Aquabacterium sp. OR-4: one gene and its partners. The protein of the gene in region 3 interacts with the protein of the main gene of each other region in a pairwise test. Links are inferred from orthologs where the notes say so. Each region holds a gene or a part of one and is shown on either strand. Other genes may lie near its edges. The genes, in order: ftsZ, ftsA and N4G63_RS01860.

Evidence for each region.
Region 1: the proteins of N4G63_RS01860 (region 3) and ftsZ interact in binary tests that used the Escherichia coli proteins (3 or more experiments, as listed by UniProt). The link is inferred for Aquabacterium sp. OR-4 from one-to-one orthologs.
Region 2: the proteins of N4G63_RS01860 (region 3) and ftsA interact in binary tests that used the Escherichia coli proteins (3 or more experiments, as listed by UniProt). The link is inferred for Aquabacterium sp. OR-4 from one-to-one orthologs.

Annotation. Positions count from the first base shown.
Region 1 is NZ_JAOCQD020000002.1:1,464,806-1,469,698, reverse strand. Bases 1-2,832 are described here. They hold ftsZ (cell division protein FtsZ), read left to right. Parts: upstream 1-720; coding sequence 721-1,944; downstream 1,945-2,832. Other genes in these bases: N4G63_RS18690 (hypothetical protein), read left to right, coding at 2,091-2,360; ftsA (cell division protein FtsA), read left to right, coding at 1-627. Also shown: N4G63_RS18680 (isochorismatase family protein), read right to left, coding at 3,951-4,556. UniProt on the Escherichia coli protein: Essential cell division protein that forms a contractile ring structure (Z ring) at the future cell division site. The regulation of the ring assembly controls the timing and the location of cell division.
Region 2 is NZ_JAOCQD020000002.1:1,468,189-1,471,992, reverse strand. What follows is about bases 996-3,804. They hold ftsA (cell division protein FtsA), read left to right. Parts: upstream 996-1,688; coding sequence 1,689-2,921; downstream 2,922-3,804. Other genes in these bases: ftsZ (cell division protein FtsZ), read left to right, coding at 3,015-3,804; N4G63_RS18705 (cell division protein FtsQ/DivIB), read left to right, coding at 996-1,624. In the rest of the region: N4G63_RS18710 (D-alanine--D-alanine ligase), read left to right, coding at 1-788; more of N4G63_RS18705, read left to right, coding at 794-995. UniProt on the Escherichia coli protein: Essential cell division protein that assists in the assembly of the Z ring. May serve as the principal membrane anchor for the Z ring.
Region 3 is NZ_JAOCQD020000001.1:456,401-464,505, reverse strand. The notes cover bases 2,522-5,300. They hold N4G63_RS01860 (rod shape-determining protein), read left to right. Parts: upstream 2,522-3,278; coding sequence 3,279-4,322; downstream 4,323-5,300. Other genes in these bases: mreC (rod shape-determining protein MreC), read left to right, coding at 4,392-5,300; gatC (Asp-tRNA(Asn)/Glu-tRNA(Gln) amidotransferase subunit GatC), read right to left, coding at 2,668-2,967; gatA (Asp-tRNA(Asn)/Glu-tRNA(Gln) amidotransferase subunit GatA), read right to left, coding at 2,522-2,671. In the rest of the region: Asp-tRNA(Asn)/Glu-tRNA(Gln) amidotransferase subunit GatB, read right to left, coding at 1-1,170; more of gatA, read right to left, coding at 1,181-2,521; more of mreC, read left to right, coding at 5,301-5,429; rod shape-determining protein MreD, read left to right, coding at 5,426-5,947; mrdA (penicillin-binding protein 2), read left to right, coding at 5,944-8,046; rod shape-determining protein RodA, read left to right, coding at 8,043-8,105. UniProt on the Escherichia coli protein: Forms membrane-associated dynamic filaments that are essential for cell shape determination. Acts by regulating cell wall synthesis and cell elongation, and thus cell shape.

The DNA of each region.
Region 1 (4,893 bases), on a different replicon or contig from region 3:
CTGGGCGTGGCCGTGGTCGACATCGGCGCCGGCACCACCGACGTGAGCATCTACACCGAGGGCTCGATCCGCCACACCGCGGTGATCCCCATCGCCGGCGACCTGATCACCAGCGACATCGCGATGGCGCTGCGCACACCCACCAAGGACGCCGAGGAGATCAAGGTCGAGTACGGCGTGGCCAAGCAACTGCTGGCCGACCCGGCCGAGGCGCTCGAGGTGCCCGGCCTGGGCGACCGCGCACCGCGCATGCTCAGCCGCCAGGCGCTGGCCGGCGTGATCGAGCCGCGCGTCGAAGAGATCTACTCGCTGGTGCACCAGGTCATCCGCGAATCGGGCTACGAAGAGCTGCTCAGCTCGGGCATCGTCATCACCGGCGGCTCCGCCGTGATGCCCGGCATGGTGGAGCTGGGTGAAGACATCTTCCTCAAGCCGGTGCGCAAGGGCGTGCCCACGTACCACGGTGCCCTGTTCGACATGGTGGCCAACCCCCGCTCGTCCACCGTGATGGGCTTGCTGGAAGAGGCCCGCATCGCCCGTGCACGCGGGCACAAGGTGGCGCAGCAGGCGGGGTCGGTGAAGACCATCGTCGGCCGCGCCAAGGACTGGTTTCTCGGCAATTTCTAACAGGGACGGTTCACGTCCCGAGACACGACCGCTTCGGCAGCGCCGAAGCAACCCAATCAACGGCAACTGCTTGACTAGACACAGGAGGTCTCCATGCCCATCGAAATGATCGAAGAATTCGACCAAGGTACCCGCATCAAGGTGGTGGGTGTGGGAGGCGGCGGCGGCAACGCCGTCGAGCACATGATCAGCCAGGGTGTGCAGGGCGTGGAGTTTGTGTGCGCCAACACCGACGCGCAGGCGCTCAACCGCAGCAGCGCGCACACCCTGATCCAGCTGGGCGACAACGGCCTGGGCGCCGGCGGCAAGCCCGACAAGGGCAAGGAGGCCGCGCACGAGGCCGAGGCCCGCGTGCGCACGGCGCTGGAAGGCGCGCACATGGTCTTCATCACCGCCGGCATGGGCGGCGGCACCGGCACCGGCGCCGCGCCGGTGGTGGCCAAGGTGGCCAAGGAGATGGGCATCCTGACCGTGGGCGTGGTGACCAAGCCCTTCGAGTTTGAAGGCCCGCGCCGCATGAAGCAGGCCGACTCGGGCACCAGCGAGCTCGAAGCCAACGTCGACAGCCTGATCGTGGTGCTCAACGAGAAGCTGCTCGAAGTGCTGGGCGACGACATCACGCAAGATCAGGCCTTTGCGCATGCCAACGATGTGCTGAAAAACGCCGTGGGCGGCATCAGCGACATCATCCACATGCACGGTCTGGTAAACGTCGACTTCGAAGACGTCAAGACCGTGATGAGCGAGCCCGGCAAGGCCATGATGGGCACGGCCACTGCCAGCGGCCCGGATCGCGCCAACAAGGCGGCTGACGCTGCCGTGGCCTGCCCGCTGCTGGAAGGCATCGACCTGTCGGGCGCCCGCGGCGTGCTGGTGCTGATTGCTGCCAGCAAGACCAACTTCCGCCTGAACGAAAGCAAGGCGGCGATGAACACCATCCGCCGCTATGCCGCCGATGACGCGCACATCATCTACGGCGCGGCCTATGACGACAGCCTGGGCGACCAGATGCGCGTGACCGTGATCGCCACCGGCCTGTGCCAGCGCAAGCCGCAGGCTGCACCGCTGACCGTGGTGCAGCCGGCCGCCGCGCTGCGCACCGGCACCGACAACCTGCCGATCCTGAACACCGTGGCGCAAATGGGCGGCCAGGGCCAGGGCCTGCCCGGCACCACCGCGCACGACTACAGCAACCTCAGCACGCCCAGCGTGTGGCGCTCGGCCCGCACCCAGGCCGCGGCCAAGGTGGAAGCCCTGTCGTCGAACGGCATGGACGAGATCGAGATCCCGGCCTTCCTGCGCAAGCAGGCGGATTGAGCCCGCGCGTGCAAGGCCGGATGGCCTTGCGCGACCGTGCGCCAGCTGAAGTTCGCAAGCCCCGCAGTGCGAGACGTCGCGCTGCGGGGCTTGGTGCTTGTGACGCGCCTCTGATGGTTTCGGGCGCGGTCTGGCCGCAAGGTCAGGTGTCAGTTGACGACCATCAGGTGACGCTCGAAACCCAGGCCGCTTACCGGTCGCTCGGCGTCAAGGTCGGCGCACTGCAGACGGTCATCTGCTTGAATTCGCCACGGATCGCGAAAGCTACCTCCGCGCCATTCAGTTGCCTCGACCCGTCGGCCGCCCGCGGCCCCGCCTTTGGCTCAGAGGCTGAGATCTTTTTGCCCGAGCTGGCACGAGATCCGCTTGAGGCGAAGGACGAACAAGACGGAAGTGAGCGGGTCGGGCGAAGGTGATCTGTTTGGTGAGGTGCCTGCAGGCCCGCAGCCGGAAGCTGCGAGGGCTGCTGGTCAGCGAGCAGGCGCGGCACGAATCCACGAACCCAACCGGCAGCAGTTGGAGTTGCGAGCGCTGGACTTGGAGGCGCTGCTGCCGCCGGAGCATCGGGCGCGCATGGTCTGGGCCTACGTTGAGCGCCAGGACCTGAGCGCGTTGCTGGCGGGCATCAAGGCCCGCGGTGCTGCACCCGGACGGCGGGCGACGGATCCGCGGGTGCTGTTCGCGCTGTGGCTGTATGCGACGCTCGAAGGCGTGGGCAGCGGGCGCGAGCTGGCGCGGCTGATGCAGGAGCACCACGCGTACCGCTGGATCTGTGGCAGCGTGCCGGTGAACTACCACCTGCTCAACGACTTTCGCAGCACCCAGGTGGCGCTGATGGACCGGCTGCTGACGGACAACGTGGCGGTGCTGGCCTCGGCGGGGCTGATCCGGCTGGTGCGGGTGGCGCAGGATGGCATGCGGGTGCGGGCCTCGGCGGGCGCGGCCCCGTTCAAGCGCCAGGGCACGTTGCGCGAGCACCAGGCCAAGGCCGGCGAGATGGTGCGCACGCTGCGCGAGGAGGCGCTCGCTGACCCCGGCGGGGCCAGCCGGCGCTCGCGTGCAGCGCGTGAGCGTGCCGCCGTCGAGCGCGAGCAGCGCTTGCAGCAAGCGCTGGCACGGCTGCCCGAACTGCAAGAGGCCAAGCGCCGCAATGGCCGCAGTGCCGACGAGGCCCGCGCCAGCACCACCGATGCGCAGGCCAGCGTGATGAAGATGGCCGACGGCGGCTGGCGCCCGGCGTACAACCTGCAACTGGCCACCGACTGCGCGAGCCAGGTCATCGTCGGTGTCGATGCGGTGATGGCGGGCTCGGACATGGCGCAACTCGTACCGATGGTCGAGCAGGTCGAGCAACGCCTGGGCCGCGCGCCCGAGCAGTGGCTGGTCGATGGAGGCCTCCCGGCGCACGCGCAGATCGATGCGGTGGCGCACAAGACCGCGGTGTACGCCCCGGTGCCCGAGCCCAAGGCGCCAAAGGCCAAGCCGACCATGCCGATCAAGCCGGGCGCAGCCGAGCAAGGCGACGACGAGCCGCCCGCCCCGCCAGCCAGTCGCTACGACCCCAAGCCCGACGACAGACAGCCCCGCGGTGGTCGCGTGGCGACAGCGCATGGGCACCGAGGCGGCGCGCGAGCTCGACGAGGAGCGAGCAGCCACGGCCGAATGCGTCAACGCCTTGGCACGCAACCGGGGACTGCAGCGGCTGCCGGTGCGTGGCCTGCAGCGGGTGCTGGGCGTGGTCAGGCCTTTTGCACTGGCGCACAACCTGATGCGCACGGCACGGCTGGCGCCGCAGCTCGTCGGTTGGGCTTGAAGCCCGGCCGGCCAGCGCCGGCAGGCCTTGAGGGCCTAGCAGCGCACGCCTGACGAGGCTGAATGCGTTGGCAATCCGCACGCCACCCGGTCCTCGTCACAGCAGCTTGAGCACGCTGCGCACGCACAACCATCAAACCCTTCGCCGCTGAACCTCACCGCTCGCACGGCGCGGACGAAACGATCTCAAGCTCTCAGGCGATGCTTGCGCCCAGTGCCGGGAAGACGTCGGTGAACAGCAGCGTGATCAGTTGCTGGCCAGCCGGCGTGGACCAGTCCTGCGCAATCTCGGCCATCAGCGTATTGGTGGCGGTGAGCACCACGCCGGCGTCATGCATGCGCTGGCGCGAGAACTCTTCGGACAGCAGGCTCGGCGAGCCCGAAGCGTCCATCACCGCCTGCACATTGAAACCCTCCTGCGCGGCATCGATCGCCGGGAAAATGAGGCAGACGTCGGTGGTGACGCCAGCCATGATCAGGTTCTTGCGGCCGGTGGCGAGCACGGCGTTCTTGAAGTCAGCATAGGCCCACGCATTGACTACGCCGGGCCGCTTGACGCGCGCCGCATGCGCCTCGGGCAGCACTTGGGCAATTTCGGGGAGGATCGGGCCCTGGGCGCGTTCTTCCTGGCTGGACGTGATCACAACCGGCATGTTCAGGATCTTCGCCATCTTGGCCAGTGCGATGGATTGCTTTGCGGCCTGTTCGCGGTCGATGTTCTTGATCAGCTTCATCGTGCCGACCTGGTGGTCGATGAGCAGCAGGGCCGAGTTCTCGGCGGTGAATCGTTCAACTTTCATGGTGTGACTCCTTGAGGAAGGGTGGGGCAAGCGGACGCGGCTGTGGCTCACAGTCGGCCCATGTCGCCCCGTTGGTAGGCGGCGGTGGCCGCGATCAGGTTCTGTTGGCTGGCAAACGCCATCGGGCCGTTGGAAAAAAGAGGCTGGCGCAGCGGCTCGCCGATGAAGACGGCGACCTTGGAGATGCCGTCCTTGGCAACAAGCCTGTGGCCCGTTGCTGCATCCGAGATCGGCAGGAACACAGCGCCAAGGTCGTCCAGGCCGAAGCCAACGCCGTCGATTTCTGCGCTGCCGTTGACTGGCATGACGAAGGCGCGACGGCCGGCAGGAACGGGGA
Region 2 (3,804 bases), on a different replicon or contig from region 3:
TCGCGCTGCACGGCCGCCACGGCGAAGACGGCACGGTGCAGGGCGCGCTCGAGCTGCTGGGCCTGCCCTACACCGGCTCGGGCGTGATGGCCTCGGCCGTGGCCATGGACAAGACCATGACCAAGCGCGTGTGGAAGGCCGAATCGCTGCCCACGCCGGCCTGGGTGTGGCTGAGCCCGCAAGAGCAGAGCCGCGAGCGCGTGATCGCCATCCCCGACACGCTGGGCCTGCCGCTGATCGTGAAGCCGCCGCGCGAGGGCTCGACCATCGGCATCAGCAAGGTGCAGGGCTACAGCGACATGGCCCAGGCCGTGCAGCTGGCCACCCGCTACGACCCCGACCTGCTGTGCGAGCAGTTCATCGAGGGCGACGAAGTGACCTGCCCGGTGATCGGCGAAGGGGCGTCCGCAAGGGCCCTGCCGGTGGTCAAGATCGTGGCCCCCGAGGGCAACTACGACTACCAGAACAAGTACTTCAGCGACGATACTCGCTACCTGTGTCCCAGCACCTTGCCCCCCGACGAAGAGCGTGAGATCCAGCGCCTTGTCGTCGCCGCCTACCGGGCACTGGGCTGCCGCGGATGGGGGCGCGCCGACCTGATGATCCGCGCCGCCGACCGCAAGCCCTTCCTGCTGGAGATGAACACCTCGCCCGGCATGACCGGGCACTCGCTGGTGCCGATGTCGGCCCGCGCCGCCGGCATCAGCTACGAGCGGCTGTGCCTGCACCTGCTGTCGCTGGCCACGCTGGACGGCGCCCGCAGCAACCCGCCGGTCAGCGCCAGCTGAGCACTATGGCCAGCTACGTCCCGCACAGCTTCGCATTCGGTCAGGGCAGCGCCGCGCGCGCGCCGCTGCCGGCCGATGTGCGCCTGATGCAGGCCACCGCCAACACGCTGCTGCTGGTGGCCGGTGTGGCCGTGTGCGTGGCGGCCGTGGCCTGGGCATTGCGGCTGCCGGCCTTTGCGCTGCGCGCCATCCGCATCGACGGCGAGGTGGCGCGCAACAGCGAGACCACCATCCGCGCCAATGCCGCGCCCAAGCTGGCCGGCAACTTCGTCACCCTCGATCTGCAGAAGGCGCGGGCGGCCTTTGAATCGGTGCCCTGGGTGCGCCACGCGATGGTGCGCCGAGTGTGGCCGATGCGCCTGGCCGTCGACCTGGAAGAGCACAAGCCCGCCGCCCTGTGGGCCGCCGCCGATGGCAACGACCGCCTGGTGAACAGCTTTGGCGAGGTGTTCGAGGCCAACATCGGCGATGTTGAAGACGACCGCCTGCCGCGCCTGCAAGGCCCCGAAGGCAGCGCCGCGCTGATGCTGGCGATGTACCAGCGCCTGGTGCCGCTCATCGCGCCGCTGCAGGCCGGCGATCTGGCCGGCCTGCACCTCTCGCCGCGCGGCTCGTGGCGGCTGTCGCTCGGCAAGGGCGCCACCGTCGAGCTGGGCCGCGGCAGCGACGACGAGGTGCTGGCCCGCACCCAGCATTTCGTGCGCACGCTGCCGCAGGTGGTGGCGGCCTACCAGCGCCCGCTCGAGTCGGCCGATCTGCGCCACGTGGGCGGCTTTGCGGTCAAGCTGCGCGGCGTCACCACGCAGCTCAGCGCGCCGCCCGTCCGCAAGAAGTGACATCCGCACAAGACCCGTTCGCAACCCGAGCACCGCGACAAGAAAGCAGCACAGCAAGGCACTTATGGCCAAGGAATACAAGGATCTGATCGTCGGCCTCGACATCGGCACCGCCAAGGTGATGGCGGTGGCCGCCGAGGTGCTGCCCGGTGGCGAGCTGCGCCTGGCCGGGCTGGGCATTGCGCCCTCGCATGGCCTCAAGCGCGGCGTGGTGGTCAACATCGACGCCACCGTGGCCAGCATCCAGCAGGCGCTGAAAGAGGCCGAGATGATGGCCGCCTGCAAGATCGAGCGCGTCTACACCGGCATCACCGGCAGCCACATCCGCGGGCAAAACAGCACCGGCATGGTCATCGTGCGCGACAACCGCGAGGTCACGCCGGTGGACGTGCACCGCGTGGTCGAGACCGCCAAGGCGATCAACATCCCGAACGATCAGCGCCTGCTGCTGGTGGAGCCGCAGGAGTTCGTGATCGACGGCCACGAGGTCAAGGAGCCGATCGGCATGAGCGGCTCGCGGCTCGAGGTCAAGGTGCACATCGTCACCGGCGCGCAAAGCGCGGCCGAGAACATCCTCAAGTGCGTGCGCCGCTGCGGCCTGGAGGTGGAGCGCCTGGTGCTCAACCCCAGCGCCAGCGCCGCCGCCGTGCTGACGGACGACGAGAAGAGTCTGGGCGTGGCCGTGGTCGACATCGGCGCCGGCACCACCGACGTGAGCATCTACACCGAGGGCTCGATCCGCCACACCGCGGTGATCCCCATCGCCGGCGACCTGATCACCAGCGACATCGCGATGGCGCTGCGCACACCCACCAAGGACGCCGAGGAGATCAAGGTCGAGTACGGCGTGGCCAAGCAACTGCTGGCCGACCCGGCCGAGGCGCTCGAGGTGCCCGGCCTGGGCGACCGCGCACCGCGCATGCTCAGCCGCCAGGCGCTGGCCGGCGTGATCGAGCCGCGCGTCGAAGAGATCTACTCGCTGGTGCACCAGGTCATCCGCGAATCGGGCTACGAAGAGCTGCTCAGCTCGGGCATCGTCATCACCGGCGGCTCCGCCGTGATGCCCGGCATGGTGGAGCTGGGTGAAGACATCTTCCTCAAGCCGGTGCGCAAGGGCGTGCCCACGTACCACGGTGCCCTGTTCGACATGGTGGCCAACCCCCGCTCGTCCACCGTGATGGGCTTGCTGGAAGAGGCCCGCATCGCCCGTGCACGCGGGCACAAGGTGGCGCAGCAGGCGGGGTCGGTGAAGACCATCGTCGGCCGCGCCAAGGACTGGTTTCTCGGCAATTTCTAACAGGGACGGTTCACGTCCCGAGACACGACCGCTTCGGCAGCGCCGAAGCAACCCAATCAACGGCAACTGCTTGACTAGACACAGGAGGTCTCCATGCCCATCGAAATGATCGAAGAATTCGACCAAGGTACCCGCATCAAGGTGGTGGGTGTGGGAGGCGGCGGCGGCAACGCCGTCGAGCACATGATCAGCCAGGGTGTGCAGGGCGTGGAGTTTGTGTGCGCCAACACCGACGCGCAGGCGCTCAACCGCAGCAGCGCGCACACCCTGATCCAGCTGGGCGACAACGGCCTGGGCGCCGGCGGCAAGCCCGACAAGGGCAAGGAGGCCGCGCACGAGGCCGAGGCCCGCGTGCGCACGGCGCTGGAAGGCGCGCACATGGTCTTCATCACCGCCGGCATGGGCGGCGGCACCGGCACCGGCGCCGCGCCGGTGGTGGCCAAGGTGGCCAAGGAGATGGGCATCCTGACCGTGGGCGTGGTGACCAAGCCCTTCGAGTTTGAAGGCCCGCGCCGCATGAAGCAGGCCGACTCGGGCACCAGCGAGCTCGAAGCCAACGTCGACAGCCTGATCGTGGTGCTCAACGAGAAGCTGCTCGAAGTGCTGGGCGACGACATCACGCAAGATCAGGCCTTTGCGCATGCCAACGATGTGCTGAAAAACGCCGTGGGCGGCATCAGCGACATCATCCACATGCACGGTCTGGTAAACGTCGACTTCGAAGACGTCAAGACCGTGATGAGCGAGCCCGGCAAGGCCATGATGGGCACGGCCACTGCCAGCGGCCCGGATCGCGCCAACAAGGCGGCTGACGCTGCCGTGGCCTGCCCGCTGCTGGAAGGCATCGACCTGTCGGGCGCCCGCGGCGTGCTGGTGCTGATTG
Region 3 (8,105 bases):
GTCGGCAATGCGGCCGATCAGCGCGGCCAGCGTGGCGGCCGGCAGCGGCGCCTCGGCGATGTCGCGGCCCTCGGTGTTCAGGCGCTTGCTCAGCTCGCCCATCAGCCAGTTGGCCACCAGCTTGGGCTGGGCACACGCGTCGCGCGCCGCCTCGTAGTAGCGCGCAAACGGCAGGCTCTGGGTCATCATCGCCGCGTCATAGGCCGGCAGGCCGTCGGCCGACTGGAAGCGCTGCGCCATGGCCGCCGGCAGCTCGGGCATCTCGCCCTTCACGCGCGCGATCCAGTCGGCCGCGATCACCAGCGGCGGCAGGTCGGGATCGGGGAAGTAGCGGTAGTCGTGCGCGTCTTCCTTGCTGCGCATGGCCCGCGTCTCGCCACGGTCGGGGTTGAACAGCACGGTGGCCTGCTGGATCGCCAGGCCGTCCTCGATCTGGTCGATCTGCCACTGCACCTCGTAGTCGATGGCCTGCTGCAGGAAGCGAAACGAGTTGAGGTTCTTGATCTCGCGCCGCGTGCCGAACGGCGCCCCGGGCTTGCGCACCGAGACGTTGGCATCGCAGCGAAAACTGCCTTCCTGCATGTTGCCGTCGCAGATGCCCAGCCACATCACCAGCGCGTGCAGCGCGCGGGCGTAGGCCACGGCCTCGGCGCTGCTGCGCATGTCGGGCTCGGTGACGATCTCCAGCAGCGGCGTGCCGGCACGGTTCAGGTCGATGCCGGTCTGGCCGTGAAAGTCTTCGTGCAGGCTTTTTCCAGCGTCTTCTTCCAGATGCGCGCGGGTCAGGTTGACCAGCTTCTCCACCGCCTTGTCGCCGTCGCCCACGCGGATCTTCAGGCTGCCGCCCTGCACCACCGGCGTCTCGTACTGGCTGATCTGGTAGCCCTTGGGCAGATCGGGGTAGAAGTAGTTCTTGCGCGCAAAGATCGATTGCTGCGCCACCTTGGCGCCCACCGCCAGGCCAAAGCGGATGGCGCGCTCGACCGCGGCGCGGTTCATCACCGGCAGCGTGCCGGGCAGCGCCAGATCCACCGCGCAGGCCTGGGTGTTGGGCGCCGCGCCGAAGGCGGTGCTGGCGCCGGAGAAGATCTTGCTCTGCGTGGAGAGCTGGGCGTGGGTTTCCAGGCCGATGACGACCTCGTAGCCACGAATCAATGCGGGAGTGCTCATGGGATCGGGCTCAGATGCCGGCCGGCACACGGGTGTGCCAGTCGGTGGCCTGCTGCAGCGCATGCGCGGCGTGCAGCAGCGTGCCTTCGGCAAAGTAGTTGCCGATCAGCTGCAGGCCGACCGGCATGCCGCCCTCGCCAAAGCCGGCCGGCACGCTCATGCCGGGCAGGCCGGCCAGGCTGGCGGGCAGGGTGAAGATGTCGGCCAGATACGCCTGCAGCGGGTCGGCGCCCTGCTCGCCCAGCTTCCAGGCCACCGTGGGCGCCACCGGGCCGGCGATCACGTCGCACTCGCGGAAGCAGGCCTGGAAGTCGTCGGCGATCATGCGGCGCAGCTTCTGCGCCTGCAGGTAGTAGGCGTCGTAGTAGCCGTGGCTGAGCACATAGGCGCCGATCATGATGCGGCGCTTGACCTCGGGGCCAAAGCCCTCGGCGCGGCTCTTCTTGTACATGTCGAGCAGGTCGGTGTACTGCGCGGCGCGGTGGCCGAACTTGACGCCGTCGAAGCGGCTCAGGTTCGAGCTGGCCTCGGCCGGGGCGATGATGTAGTACACCGGGATCGACAGCTGGGTGCGCGGCAGGCTCACATCCACCAGCGCGGCGCCCAGCTTCTGCAGCTCGGCCAGCGCGGCGCGCACGCTGCCGGCCACATCCGAGGCCAGGCCGTCGGGGAAAAACTCCTTCGGCAGGCCGATGCGCAGGCCAGCCAGCGGCTGGGCCGCGCTGGCACCGGCACGCGGGGCCAGCATCTGGGCGTGAAAATCTTGCGGCGGGCGCTGCGCACTGGTGGCATCGAGCGCATCAAAACCGCTCATCGCACCCAGCAGCAGCGCGCAGTCTTCGGCACTGCGCGCCATCGGGCCGGCCTGGTCGAGGCTGGAGGCGAAGGCGATCATGCCGTAGCGCGAGCACACGCCGTAGGTGGGCTTGATGCCGGTGATGCCGGTGAAGCTGGCCGGCTGGCGGATCGAGCCGCCGGTGTCGGTGCCGGTGGCTGCCGGCAGCAGGCGCGCGGCCACGGCCGTGGCCGAGCCACCCGACGAGCCGCCGGGCACGCGGTTGGCATCCCAGGGGTTGTGGGCCGGAAAAAACGCCGAGTTCTCGTTGGCCGAGCCCATCGCGAACTCGTCGCAGTTGAGCTTGCCCAGGCGCACCGTGCCGGCGGCATCGAGCCGCGCCACCACGGTGGCGTCAAAGGGGCTGGCATAGCCGGCCAGCATCTTCGAGCCAGCGGTGGTGGGCGCGCCGCGGGTGACGAAGATGTCCTTGTGCGCAATCGGCACGCCGGTCAGCGGGCCGGCCTGGCCGGCGGCGCGCTGCGCATCGGCGGCGCGGGCGCCGGCCAGCGCGGTTTCGGCGTCCACGTGCAAGAAGGCGCCGAGCGCGCGCTGCGCCTCGATGCGGCCCAGCAGGTGGCGGGTGAGTTCCTCGCTGGAGACGGTTTTGTCGGCCAGCGCGCGGCCGAGCTGGGCCACGCCCAGCGTGTGCAGTTCAGCGCTCATTCGATGACCTTCGGCACCAGGAACAAGCCGTCTTCCACCGCTGGCGCGCTGGCCTGGTTGGCCGTGCGGTCGGGCGCTTCGCTCACCGCGTCGTCACGCAGCCGCAGCTCGACCGCGTGCAACGCCGACAGGGGCGTGTACAGCGGCTCCACACCCGAGGTGTCGACGGCACGCATCTGCTCGACGATGCCGAAAAAGTCGTTCAGCTGGGCCAGCATCACGGGCTCTTCGGCGGGGTTGAGTTCGAGGCGAGCCAGATGCGCGATGCGGCTCACGTCCTGTGGGGTCAGAGGCATGGGGAAGCGGTGCAACGGTGGGTTTCCGAAGGGGGAAACACCGGGGTGATGCGGTATTATCTTCGGTTATCCACACCCTGATGCGCCCATTGCCGGCAGCGGCCATTTCGCTGCTGCCGCCAGCGTCAACACCGGGGTGGGCCGCCCCTCTTTCCAGCCTGCCTGCCGTGCCTGCGTTGCGCATCGCAACCCACGGCCCACACCGTCCAATGTCGCGTTCCGCGGTCTGCCGCACCGCCTAGAAGTCGCCTCGGGCCTGTGCCCGCCGCTGCCTGCCGCTGATCGCCCTCCTGCCCAGATTGCGTTTCCCCATGTACGGATCCCTGCGCCGCTATTTCTCCACCGACCTGGCCATCGACCTTGGCACCGCCAATACGCTGATCTACGTGCGCGGCAAGGGCATCGTGCTGGACGAACCCTCGGTGGTGGCCATCCGCCACGAGGGTGGCCCCAACGGCAAGAAGACCATCCAGGCCGTCGGCAAGGAAGCCAAGGCCATGCTCGGCAAGGTGCCCGGCAACATCGAGGCCATTCGCCCGATGAAGGACGGCGTGATCGCCGACTTCACCGTCACCGAGCAGATGCTCAAGCAGTTCATCAAGATGGTCCACCCGCGCTCGGTGCTGCGCCCGAGCCCGCGCATCATCATCTGCGTGCCCTGCGGCTCGACCCAGGTCGAGCGCCGCGCCATCCGTGAATCGGCGCTGGGCGCCGGCGCCAGCGAGGTCTACCTGATCGAAGAACCGATGGCCGCGGCCATCGGCGCCGGCCTGCCGGTGAGCGAGGCCTCGGGCTCGATGGTGGTCGACATCGGCGGCGGCACCACCGAGGTCGGCGTGATCTCGCTGGGCGGCATGGTCTACAAGGGCAGCGTGCGGGTGGGCGGCGACAAGTTCGACGAAGCCATCATCAACTACATCCGCCGCAACTACGGCATGCTGATCGGCGAGCCCACCGCCGAGATGATCAAGAAGAACATCGGCTCGGCCTTCCCGGGCAGCGAGGTCAAGGAGATCGAGGTCAAGGGCCGCAACCTCAGCGAAGGCGTGCCGCGCAGCTTCACGATCAGCAGCAACGAGATCCTCGAGGCGCTGACCGACCCGCTGAACCAGATCGTCTCCAGCGTCAAGAACGCGCTCGAGCAGACCCCGCCCGAGCTGGGCGCCGACATCGCCGAGCGCGGCATGATGCTCACCGGCGGCGGCGCGCTGCTGCGCGATCTCGATCGCCTGCTGGCCGAAGAAACCGGCCTGCCGGTGCTGGTGGCCGAAGACCCGCTGACCTGCGTGGTGCGTGGCTGCGGCATGGCACTCGAGCGCATGGAGCGCCTGGGTTCGATCTTCACCTCCGAGTAAGGCCCCGGTCGGCCCCGGCCTGCCGCCAGCCGACCCCACCGCACGGCCCCGCCTGCGCCGCAGCCCGCCATGTCGCTCGGCACGATCGATCGCACCCCACCGCCCTTTTTTCGCCAGGGCCCGTCGGCACTGACCAAGCTGGTGCTGTGCTCGGCGCTGGCCGTCTTTCTGATGGCGGCCGATACGCGCTTCCAGCTCACCCGGCCGCTGCGCTCGGCGATGGCCACTGCGCTGCTGCCGCTGCAGCAGGCGCTGAAGTGGCCGGTGCGCCTGGCCGACGAGGTGTCGGCCTATGTGCAGGGCCTGGACGCCGCGCGCAGCGGCGAAAACGCGGCCCGGTTGCAGCTGGCGCGCCAGTCCGAGCTGGCCTCGCGCGGGGCCCTGCTGGCGGCCGAGAACACGCGGCTGCGGGCGCTGCTCGAGCTGCGCCCGGCGCTGGCCGTGCCGGCCCTTGGCGCCGAGGTGCTGTACGAGGCAGCCGACCCCTATGCGCGCAAGCTGTTCATCGACCGTGGCGAGCGCCATGGCGTGGTGCGTGGCTCGCCGGTGATCAACGAGGCCGGCGTGCTGGGCCAGGTGACGGCGGTGTACCCGCTGTCGGCGCTGGTCACGCTGCTGACCGACCGCGATGCAGCGATTCCGGTGCTCAACGAGCGCACCCAGCAGCGCAGCGCGGCCTTCGGCGGTGCCGAGGGTGGCGGCGCGCTCGAGCTGCGCTTCGTGGCTGCCAATGCCGATGTGAAGGCCGGTGACCGGCTGCTCACCAGCGGCATCGACGGCGTCTACCCGCCCGGCCTGGCCGTGGGCACGGTGACCCGGGTCGACCGGCGTGCCGATGCCGGCTTTGCCCGCATCCTGCTCGCCCCGGCCGCCGGCCTGGACGGGGTGCGCCACCTGCTGGTGCTGCAGCCCACGGCCATGCAGCTGCCGCCGCGGCCCGAGCCGCTGGCCGAGACCGGCCGCGCCGACAAGCCGGCCAAGGGCGCCAAGACCGCGCCGGCCGAGCGGCCCGGCAGCGCGGCAGCCGCCGGTGCGGCCGCGGCCAGCACCACAGCCGCCGGCAGCAACGCCACTGGCACGCCCCCCGCCACCGGGAGCCGGCCATGATCATGCCGCGCGGCTCTGACCAGCTGCTGCTGCCGGCCAACCCGCTGTTCATCGGCTTCTCGCTGCTGCTGGCGGTGCTGCTGGAGATGACGCCGATCGGCCGCCACCCCGCCTCGCCCGACCTGATGGCCCTGGTGCTGGTGTTCTGGAACGTGCACCAACCGCGTCGCGTGGGCGTGGGCTGGGCCTTCTTCTTCGGCCTGCTGATCGATGTGCACGAAGGCGCGGTGCTGGGCCAGCATGCGCTGGCCTACACGCTGCTGGCCTACTTCGCGGTCAGCGCGCACCGGCGGCTGCTGTGGTTCTCGGTGCCGGCGCAGGCACTGCAGGTGCTGCCGCTGTTTCTGGCGGCGCATGGCGTGGCCCTGGTGGCACGCATGATCGCCGGCGGCATGTTTCCGGGCTGGGGCCTGATGCTGGCCCCGCTGGCCGAGGCGGCGCTGTGGCCGCTGGTGGTGTGGCTGCTGCTGGCGCCGCAGCGCCGCGCGCCCGATCCCGATCAAAACCGACCGCTGTGACCGAACTCAAGGATCTCGACCGGGAGCTGGGGCGCTTTCGCACCCGCCTGGTCGCCGCCGCGCTGTTTGTGCTGCTGGGCTTTGGCCTGCTGGGCGCGCGGCTGTGGTGGCTGCAGGTGGTGCGCCACGACGAGCTGGCCGAGCAGGCCGAGGCCAACCGCATCGCGGTGGTGCCCACCGTGCCCAACCGCGGCCTGATCGTTGACCGCCATGGCGTGGTGCTGGCCACCAACTACTCGGCCTACACCCTCGAGATCACGCCGGCCAAGGTGCAGGGCGAGCTCGAGCGCGTGATCGACGCGCTGGCCGAGGTGGTGGAGATCGCGCCCAAGGACCGCCGCCGCTTCAAGCGCCTGCTCGACGAGAGCAAGAGCTTCGAGTCGCTGCCCATCCGCAACCGCCTGAGCGACGAGGAGCTGGCCCGCTTCACGGCCCAGCGCTACCGCTTTCCGGGCGTGGATGTGCGTGCGCGGCTGTTTCGCACCTATCCGCTGGGCGAGACCGGGGCGCATCTGGTGGGCTACATCGGCCGCATCAACACCAGCGAAAAGAAGGCCATGGAGGACTGGGACGACGACGACCAGGCCAACTACCGCGGCACCGAGGTGATCGGCAAGCTGGGCCTGGAGCAGCGCTACGAGCGTGAGCTGCACGGCACCACCGGCTTCGACCAGGTGGAAACCTCGGCCGGCGGCCGCGCCGTGCGCCGCCTGGGCAGCCATCCGGCCACGCCGGGCAACACCCTGGCGCTGAGCGTCGACATCCGCCTGCAGCACCTGGTGGAAGAGCTGTTCGGCGAGCGCCGCGGCGCGCTGGTGGCCATCGATCCGCGCACGGGCGAGGTGCTGGCCTTCGTCAGCAAGCCCAGCTTCGACCCCAATCTGTTCGTCGACGGCATCGATGTGGAGAGCTGGCGCGAGCTGAACGAATCGATCGACAAGCCGCTGCTCAACCGCGCGCTGCGCAGCGCCTATCCGCCGGGCTCGACCTACAAGCCCTTCATGTCGCTGGCCGCGCTGGCCACCGGCAAGCGCACGCCGCAGCAGGCCATTGCCGACCCCGGCTACTTCAACTTCGGCAACCACCGCTTCCGCGACGACAAGGAGGGCGGCCACGGCGTGGTCGACATGTACCGCTCCATCGTGCAGAGCTGCGACACCTACTACTACGTGCTGGCCAACGAGATGGGCGTCGACCTGATCGCCGAGCAGATGGCGCCCTTCGGCTTTGGCCAGATCACCGGCATCGACCTCGACGGCGAGGTGCGCGGCGTGCTGCCCTCCACCGAGTGGAAGAAGCGCGCCTACCGCAAGCCCGAGCAAAAGCGCTGGTACGCCGGCGAGACCATCTCCATCGGCATCGGCCAGGGCTACAACAACTACACCATCCTGCAGCTGGCGCACGCCACGGCCACGCTGGCCGCCGGCGGCCAGCGCCACACGCCGCACCTGGTGCGCCAGGTGGTCGACGTGGTCTCGGGCAGCGCCCGCCCGGTGGGCACCGAGGCGCTGCCGCCGGTGCCGATCCGCGCCGACCACCTCGAGGTGATCCGCCGCGCGCTGGTGGGCGTGAACGTCGAGGGCACCTCGGCCTCGGCCTTCCGCGGCGCCGCCTACCAGGCCGCGGGCAAGACCGGCACGGCCCAGGTGGTGGCCATCAAGCAGGGCGAGAAGTACAACGCCGCCAAGCTGGCCGAGCACCTGCGCGACCATGCGCTGTACATGGCCTACGCCCCGGCCGAGGCGCCGCAGGTGGCCGTGGCGCTGATCGTCGAGAACGCCGGCTTCGGCGCCCAGGCCGCCGCGCCCATTGCCCGCCGCGTGTTCGACTACGTGCTGCAGGGCCAGTGGCCCAGCGTGGAAGACATCGCCGCCACACGCCTGGGCCAGACCACCGCGCCGATCGGCAGCGTGCGCCGTGCGCTGGACGTTGCGCTGCCGGGCCAGGCCGCCTCGCTGCCGGCCTCGGCGGCCTCGGCGGCCGGGTCTGCGCCCGCGCCGTCTGCGTCTGCGTCCGCACCGGCGTCCGCGGCCAGGGTGGCCCTGGCCAGCGCCGCGGCCGGCCCGGCGGCGTTGAAAACCGCGGGAACCAGGCGATGAGCAACGTCTTCGAGCGCCCCAGCCTGTGGCAGCGCGTGCGGCCGGTGCTGGGCGGGTTC